DNA from 2 places in the Rhodoferax potami genome. Region 2 is predicted to be linked to the other one. Evidence: predicted binding sites of a transcription regulator. Region 2 holds the regulator's gene; the other holds the start of a gene.
The links. The regulator FNR, encoded in region 2, switches genes on or off when oxygen is low (the NO sensors DNR and NnrR bind a similar motif). The targets are predictions, from matches to a motif close to TTGATNNNNATCAA.

Region 1 (4,274 bases), 2.6 Mb from region 2:
GGTCGTAAAACCGGAAGTTGTTGCGCATCAGGCGGGCCAGCAGCAACAACACTTCATCCCCGATCAAGTGGCCATAGGTATCGTTAACCCGCTTGAAGTGATCAATATCAAGCACTGCCAGCCAGACGCCACCTGCAATCCGGCCCGACTCGCGCCGCTCATCCACGCCCTCAGGCGGGGTGCTGCTGTTATCGGCCGTGGCTTTGAAAAAAGCGCCATCAAAGGTCTTGCGGTTCAACAGCTCGGTGAGTGAGTCGCGCTCGCCGTAGTCCAACAAGCCCAGCAAATTTTGATAGGCCAGCAGCACGCTTTGCAGCAAGTCCACGCGTCTGGGGGACAGGGGTTTGGCGGAGGTGACCTCAAGCAAAATGCGCAATCCATCCCGGGTCCCCATCGGCAGCACAGCCACGGGCGCGGGCTGGTCTTCTTGCACCGCACGGCCTTTTTCGAAGGCGCGCACACGCAGGGGGAAGTCCATCAAATGGGGCAATTGGGTCCAGTCCGACCACAACACATCATGGGTCGGTTGATCCTGGTCATGTCGCATGGTGGCCAGCGCCAGGTAACGTTGCTCATCGCCGTCGCCCAACACGCGAATCAACTCTGCGCGCGTCACACCCAAACCGGCATGCCGCACCACCAAGCGCACCAGCTCAGTGTCTAACGTATCGCGATCCCGCAAACCGCCCAAAGCAGCGAGACCTTGCACCAAAGCATTCATGAGGTTTCAACCCAATTTTTGTAGTTGTCCGGTTCCAACACCCGATCGCACTGCAGTTTGACCCAGCGCAAACCTGCTTCAACGCCCAGAACCTAAGCTGCGCGTTTGCAGAACCACCACCATCTTAGACCAGCCCATGAGCAACACCAAGCAGCAAAGCCCTGATATGCCCCCAGAAGCCCTCCACCTGCTGCACCAAAGCGGCCTGAAGGCTTTGCAGATTGCAGGGCGGACGCTGTTACCCGTAGTGCAGGGCGGCATGGGCATCGGGATCTCCGGCAACCGCTTGGCTGGCAGCGTGGCGGCCGCAGGCGGGGTGGGCACGCTCTCCAGCGTGGATTTGCGCCGCCACCACCCCGACCTGATGGACCGTACCCGCGAGCTGGCGCCCGGTGAAGAAGCCAAAGCCGGCATCAACGCCGCCAACTTGGAGGCCATTGACCGCGAGATAAAGGCCGCCCGCGAGCGCACCGGCGGCAAGGGCCTGCTCGCCATCAACGTGATGCGGGCGGTGAGCGAATACGCCGCCAACGTGACCCGCGCTCTCGAAGCCGGCATAGACGCCGTCGTGGTGGGTGCCGGCTTGCCGCTGGACTTGCCCGACCTCGCCAAAGACCACCCCAAGGCAGCGCTGATTCCCATCCTCTCCGACGCGCGGGGTGTGCAACTGCTCGTCAAAAAATGGGAGCGCAAAAAGCGCCTGCCGGACGCCATCGTGATCGAGCACCCGCGCCTGGCCGGTGGCCACTTGGGCGCTGCCAAGATTGCAGACTTGCAGGACACCCGGTTTGACTTTGAGAACGTGATTCCCCAAGTGCGCCAGTTTTTCAAAGACGCGGGCTACGAACAACACATTCCGCTGATTGCTGCCGGCGGCATCCGCAGCCATGAAGACATTGCACGCCTGCAGGCTCTGGGCGCCGACGCGGTGCAACTGGGCAGCGCGTTTGCGGTGACCGAAGAGAGCGACGCCCACGCCGAATTCAAACGGGTGCTGGCCGAAGCGCGCGAGGAAGACATGGTCGAGTTCACCAGCGTCAGCCGGCTTGCCCGCCCGCGCGGTGGGCACACCCTGGCTGCGCGCGTACATGAAGATCGAGCCCAAGTTACAGGCTGTGGCTCACGCCAAGAGCCGCTGCACCAAAAGCTTTGACTGCCTGGGCCAATGCGGCCTGCGCGATGGTTTGCCGGGCTGGGGCCAGTTTTGCATCGACAACCAACTGGCGGCTGCGCTGCGTGGCGATGTGAAAAAAGGCCTGTTCTTCCGGGGTGCCGGCCGCCTGCCCTTTGGCGACCAGATCAAAACGGTGCGCGAGCTCATGCAGCGCTTGCTGACGCCCGGCATGGCAGGCGCGGCAGCATAAGCAGCGACATAAGCAGCGATTACGCTATCAATTCAGGAGCAGCTCGCGCTTATTCGGCAAGCGCTCCAGGGCAAAAAACCTTTAAGCCTCGCCCTGGAACCCACCGGCGCGCAGGGTCACCACCAAGGTGTCGCGGTAGCCGCCCTCGGCCAAAGGCTGGATCGGTGTGGACTCGTGGATGACACGCTCATCATCCAAGAGCAGCAGTGACCAGGGCTCACTCAGCGTAAAGCGCTGGCCGTTGGGGCCATCGGCCTCAAACACGCGTGTCTCGCCCCCCTTCACACGATCACGGGCCACCATGAACACCGCCACCAAGTCCACACCATCGCGGTGTGCGCCTTCAGGCGTAGGGCGGCCAATGCCGTCGGTGGTGTCGATGCGGAACTGGTGCGCCTCGGCAAACCAGGTGTGGGGGCCTTTCAAATCGTCTGCCACCCGGCCCAGCCAGGCCAATAACTGCTGCCAAGGCGCTTGCGCTGTGACGCTGCTGTCCATCGGCTCAAAGTGGCGCTGCATGCCGCCGTGCAGCGCGTTGTAAGACAGGGGCTGCCAGTGCGGCCGGTGCGGTGCCTGGGTCACGCCATGGCTGTCAAGCACAAAGCAAGAGTGGCGGCGGCGGCGGTAGCGGCCACCATCCTTGAGGTAGTTGTCAGGCGGCAGGTCATTCCAGCCGTCGCACCAGCCCAGCATGGCATCCAGGGGTACGCCGGACAAGCCTGCGACTTGTGACGCTCCTACGACCGCATAGCCCTGACGAAACAGGGTGGCGCCCAGGTCGGCGGGGCGGGCAATCAGGGGAGGCTGGAAGGAGATGGTCATAGCGGAAGATTATCAACCGCCCTGTGATGCCGCCGCCTGATGTGGGTCAATACGTCCAAGGCCTGCGCCGCCTATGCTGGGCCCGATCAAGGAGAAGCCCGATGACCGAAACCCTTACCGTCCCTACCACTCTCGCCTGGACCGATGCCCTGGTACTTGACATGCCCGTGATGGACGAAGTGCATCAAGAGTTTGTAGACCTGCTAGCGCGCGTGGTGCTGGCTGACGATGACATGCTCCTGCCCTTGTGGTCGGCGCTGATTGCCCACACCCAGGAGCACTTCAACCGCGAAGACGAGTGGATGCGCGCCACCGGCTTTGCCGCCGGTAACTGCCACGCCACCCAGCACAAAGTGGTGCTGCAGGTGATGCGCGAAGGCGAAGCCCGAGGGCACGGCGGTGACCTCGCGGTGGTGCGGCAGATGGCTGATGAGCTGGGCATCTGGTTCCCGCAACATGCGCAGAGCATGGATGCATCCCTGGCATTGCACTTGCGTTCGGCAGGCTACGACCCGGCTACCGGGGCGCTCGCCCAACCTGACCGTTTGCCACCAACGGAGATTCATGGCTGCGGCGGCGCTACCTGCTCGGACACCGCCACCGCCTGACTACACATCGCCCAATGCCCCAAACCCCTGACAGCACCACCGACTTACGCCACCGCCCCACTGAAGACCTGCAAGCCCTGCTCACCGGCACCATTTTTGTGGCGCTGGGGGTCTTGATGTTCAAGCAGGTCGGCCTGCTGACCGGTGGCACCGCAGGGGTGGCCTTCTGGCTGCACTACGCCACGGGCTGGAATTTCGGGCTGATCTTTTTCGCGATCAACCTGCCGTTTTACGCCCTGGCCTACCAGCGCATGGGGCGGGTGTTTACCGTCAAGACCTTTATGGCAGTGGCCCTGCTGGCTGGCCTGACCAACCTGATGCCGCAGTGGGTGGGCTTTGAGCACCTGCACCCGGCGGCCACTGCTGTCATTGGTGGCTTGCTCATGGGCACAGGCATGTTGATTTTGTTCCGGCACAAAGCCAGCCTGGGTGGTTTCAATGTGCTGGTGCTTTACTTGCAAGAGAAATTCGGCTGGCGTGCCGGGCGCCTGCAAATGGCGCTGGACTGCACCATCGTGCTGCTGGCTTTCGGGGTGACTGATTGGCAGCATGTGCTGCTCAGTGTGCTGGGCGCCATCACCCTGAACCAGACCCTAGCGACCAACCACCGCGCCGGCCGCTACATGGCCCACTGAGCGCACGCTCAGGCCACCGGCACCGCAACGCACACCACCGGAGGCCCGCATGCCCACTGACAACACCACCCACAAACCGGCAACGGTAGACCAACACCAGCTCGGCCTGTTGCGTGAACACCGG
Region 2 (4,274 bases):
TCAGGGTCTGCTCCTGCAGGTCATGGTTGAGCTCTTCAATGCGACGCTGCTGGTTCTCCAGTTGCTGGTGGCGCAATGTCTGCGCCTTGGTCACTAGCTCCAGCTCGGCATTCACGCGGCGTAACGCCAACAACTGCACCACCTGGCGGGAGAGGGCCTGCAAGGCCTCTGACTGGCGCTCGGTCAATTTGCGGGGCACCCTGTCGATCACGCATACCGTGCCGAGTGCTGCACCCGAAGGGGTGAGCAGCGGCGCGCCGGCATAAAACCGGATACCCGGGTCGCCAGTCACCAGTGGGTTGTCTACAAAGCGCGCGTCCTGCTGGGTGTCTGGCACCTCCATCACCCGGTCCGGATCCAGAATGGCGTGGGCACAAAAGGCCTGACCTCGCGGCGTTTCCATCGCATTCAGGCCCACACGGGCCTTGAACCACTGGCGGTCTTCATCAATTAGGGAGATCAGGGCGATCGGCGTGTCGCAAATGTAAGAGGCCAGCTTGACCACATCGTCATAGGCCTGCTCAGCAGGGGTATCCAGAATCTTGAAGCTGCGCAGGTCTTCGATCCGAAGCTTCTCTTCCGAGTGGGAGGGGTCTAGCATGCAGGCGGACTTTCGTTGGGTCTGCGTAAGCAGTAGGCCGCCTGAAAACGGGGTTGTTCAGGGCTAGCCGGTGGCGCACCACGGAGCTTTATTGTGCACCAATCCCATCCACAAAGCCCACCCTGAGGCTACTGCCAAGGCCGCGCCGGCCAGGCGGATACCCCACGTTCCATCGCCCATGCGGGACAAACCCAAGCGCAGCCACAACCACGGCCCCGCCATCATGGTCAGCGAGGTGCCCAGGGCGAAAAGTGCCATGGTTGCTGCACCGGACAAGGGCTCGCCCGACAGGGATGCCAGCAGCAACGCCGAATACAGCAAGCCGCAAGGCAACAGGGACCACACCACCCCCAACCCCAGGGGAGCGGCCAACACGCCCCCTGCCCCGACTTTGCGCACCCTGGCCCAGACGCTACGCGCCCCTGCCTGCAACCACAGGGGCTGACGCCCAGAAAACAAAAGCACCAACCCCAATACAGTGGCGGCCACATGAAGCAAAGACCACACTGGCCGGAGCGCAGCAGACTGCACGGTGAGCCAACCCAAACCCTGCACCGATGCTGCGGCCAAGGCACCGAGTGCGGCATAGCCAATGACCCTGCCCGCCTGGAAGCTCAACATGGCCGGTGTCCGCCGGGGTCCAGCTGCCTGCCCGATGCCGGCGCACGCCGCACCGCACATAGCAATGCAGTGAGGCCCACCCACCAAGCCCATGAGCAATGCTGTCACTGCCAAAGAAGATTGCATCCGGACGCGTCAAATGATTTTGGAGAAGCGGGCACGGGTGCGGTCCGTCTGGAGATAACGGTCAAACACCATGGCCACGGCCCGCACAAAAAACCAGCCCTGGCTGGTGACTTGAATTCCCGTGTCGTCCAAGGACACCAGTCCCTGCTCTTCCAGCCCCCGCAAGGTTTCGAGCTCGGCGGCAAAGTAGCTCTTGAAGTCCAGCAAATAGGCAAGATTGATCGACTCAAACTGCAAATTGCCTTGGCACATCAGCGCCATGATCACTGCGCGACGAACCAGATCGTCCCGCGTAACCGCCATTCCCCGCACGATGGGAAAACGGCCTTGGTCCAGGTAGTCGTAATACTCTTCCAGCGTTTTAGCGTTCTGGCTGTAGGTAGCGCCGATGCGGCCGATGGCAGACACGCCCAAAGCGATCAAGTCGCAGTCGGGCTGGGTGCTGTAGCCTTGGAAGTTGCGGTGCAGGCGCCCTTGCCGCTTCGCCACTGCCAACGAATCGTCCGGCAGTGCAAAGTGATCCATGCCCACATACACATAGCCCGCCCCCATGAAAGACGCCAAGGAATGCGCCAACATGGAGACCTTGGAAGCAGCACCCGGCAACTCCACAGTCGCAATACGGCGCTGAGGCTTGAAGCGCTCAGGCAAATGGGCGTAGGCATATAGCGCGATACGGTCCGGCCGCAAAGCGTTCACCTGAGCCAATGTGCGGTCAAACGACTCGGGGCTCTGGCGGGGCAAGCCGTAAATCAGGTCCACATTGATGGACTCAAACCCGCGTGCGCGTGCCGCCTCTACCAAGGCAAACACCTGATCGGCAGGTTGCACCCGGTGTACGGCCTTTTGCACCGCAGGGTCAAAATCCTGCACCCCGAAGCTCAGGCGGTTGAAGCCGAGTTCGGCCAGGGTATCCAGGCGCGCAGCGTCTACCGTCCGGGGATCTACTTCAATGGAATACTCACCACCGGCGACAAAGCTGAAGTTGCGGCGCAGCATCGCCATCAGCTCCCGCAGCTCGGTGTCACTCAAAAAGGTGGGGCTACCGCCCCCGAGGTGCAACTGGCTGACGGACTGCCCAGTACCCATCAACCGGGTGTGTAACTCCACCTCCCGTGTCAAATAGCGTAAATACGTGGCCGCTTTGTCATGGTGCTTGGTGATAATTTTGTTGCAGGCGCAGTAGTAGCACAGCGATTCGCAAAACGGAATGTGCACATACAAAGACAAAGGTAAGGCCAGCGCGGCAGCACCGGAGCGGCGTTGCAATAGTGCTTGGGAGTAATCGTCCGCGCTGAACGCCTCTACAAAGCGGTCGGCGGTCGGGTACGAGGTGTAACGTGGCCCGGAAACATCAAAGCGGGTCAACAGTTGTTCTGAAATGGGTGCGGAACCAAGGGCTGCGTTCATGAATACTCCAAGCTAGCGCACAGACTGTGAACGAAACAGCCTTCAGGCTCCTTGATTTACATCAAGGAGTTTCAGGATGACCCGGACCATAATTGACTTGCATCAGGGGAACACCATGCTCGAACACGCAATGCCTACCGCCAAGTCTCAGGACGCCCACGCTTCTATCGCCATCACGCCGGTGGGAGCCGGGGCATTGAATACCCACACCATCAAGGTCGCATGCTCCAACTGCAACCTGCGCGAGCTGTGCATGCCCTTGGGCCTGAGCCCCGCCGAACTCGACAAAATCGACGACGTGGTCGCAAGCCGCCGCAAAATCAAACGCGGCGCAACCCTGTTTCGCAACGGTGAAAAGTTCACCAGCCTCTATGCCATCCGCACCGGTTTCTTCAAAACCTGCGTAGCCTCTGAAGACGGGCGCGACCAGGTCACCGGTTTTCAAATGGCGGGAGAGGTCGTCGGACTCGATGGCATCGTGAACGACCACCACACTTGCGACGCCGTGGCTCTGGAAGACGCAGAGGTCTGCGTCATGCCCTTCGACCGGATTGAAGAGCTGTCGCGCGAGGTGACTTCGCTGCAGCGCCATGTCCACAAAATCATGAGCCGCGAAATCGTGCGCGAAAATGGCGTCATGCTCCTCTTGGGCAGCATGCGGGCCGAAGAGCGACTCGCCGCATTTCTGCTGAACCTGGTGCAACGCCTGCACGCCCGCGGCTTCTCGCAGTCAGAACTGGTGCTGCGGATGACGCGTGAAGAAATTGGCAGTTACTTGGGCTTGAAACTCGAAACCGTGAGCCGCACCTTCTCCAAGTTCGTGGACGACGGAATTGTGGAAGTCAAGCAACGGCACGTGCGCATCCTGAACACCGATGCCCTCAAAGACATCGTCAACCCCAAAGTCTGCAACTGAGCGATAACACGCTCGCTAGTTGTTGACGTCTGCAGCGCTCATAGCGAGCAAAGCCGTGAGCGCGCTAGAAGCCAGCGTCACCCCCCAGAACACGAAAAACGCCACGGTGTAAATTCCTTGGCGTGACAGCGGCAAAGCCGCGTCGTTCCAATGCAGATCGTGGGGATCGATGAATGCGAACACCACGATTTCCAGCACGCCTGCCGCCAGAAAAGCGGGCCACACGACAGCCATCCATGGGGCTCTCGGCATCACGTTGCTCCTTGCCTACCGCTCAACGGGCAGGCGCAGCGGCTGGCACGATGCCAGTAGCTGCATGGTTACGGGCCTGCATGGCGGGTGCCAGGCTTTCAGGTTGGGTGGCCAGGGTCTTGTTAATGTCCAGGCCAGTCTGGTAATAGTTTTCATCGACGACCGGGTCCATACCGCGGGCGGCCAGATAGAAAGTCAGGAAGCTCGCCACCACCACGATCAGCGGGCCGGACACCACCAGCCACACATGGCCGAACTTCCACCAGGGGGCTGCGGGGGTCGATGAGCTTGACGGGTTGGTCATAAAGTGGCTTTCTTAACGCGGAACTATGAATACGGACTTCTCGG

Region 1: a site for FNR is predicted at 2,944-2,957, ahead of RAE19_RS04055 (hemerythrin domain-containing protein). Genes of this name have one in related genera too.

What each region holds. Positions count from the first base shown of each region.
Region 1 covers NZ_JAVBIK010000001.1:845,942-850,215, forward strand. The annotation lists gene RAE19_RS04040 (GGDEF domain-containing protein) at 1-721, opposite strand, end outside; partial or broken gene RAE19_RS04045 (NAD(P)H-dependent flavin oxidoreductase) at 888-2,085, shown strand; gene RAE19_RS04050 (2OG-Fe dioxygenase family protein) at 2,167-2,907, opposite strand; gene RAE19_RS04055 (hemerythrin domain-containing protein) at 3,009-3,515, shown strand; gene RAE19_RS04060 (YitT family protein) at 3,530-4,150, shown strand; gene RAE19_RS04065 (DUF1003 domain-containing protein) at 4,200-4,274, shown strand, end outside.
Region 2 covers NZ_JAVBIK010000001.1:3,417,139-3,421,412, reverse strand. The annotation lists gene RAE19_RS16490 (GGDEF domain-containing protein) at 1-601, opposite strand, end outside; gene RAE19_RS16485 (sulfite exporter TauE/SafE family protein) at 665-1,348, opposite strand; gene hemN (oxygen-independent coproporphyrinogen III oxidase) at 1,358-2,758, opposite strand; gene fnr (fumarate/nitrate reduction transcriptional regulator Fnr) at 2,955-3,674, shown strand; gene RAE19_RS16470 (hypothetical protein) at 3,690-3,926, opposite strand; gene RAE19_RS16465 (FixH family protein) at 3,949-4,230, opposite strand; gene ccoG (cytochrome c oxidase accessory protein CcoG) at 4,243-4,274, opposite strand, start outside.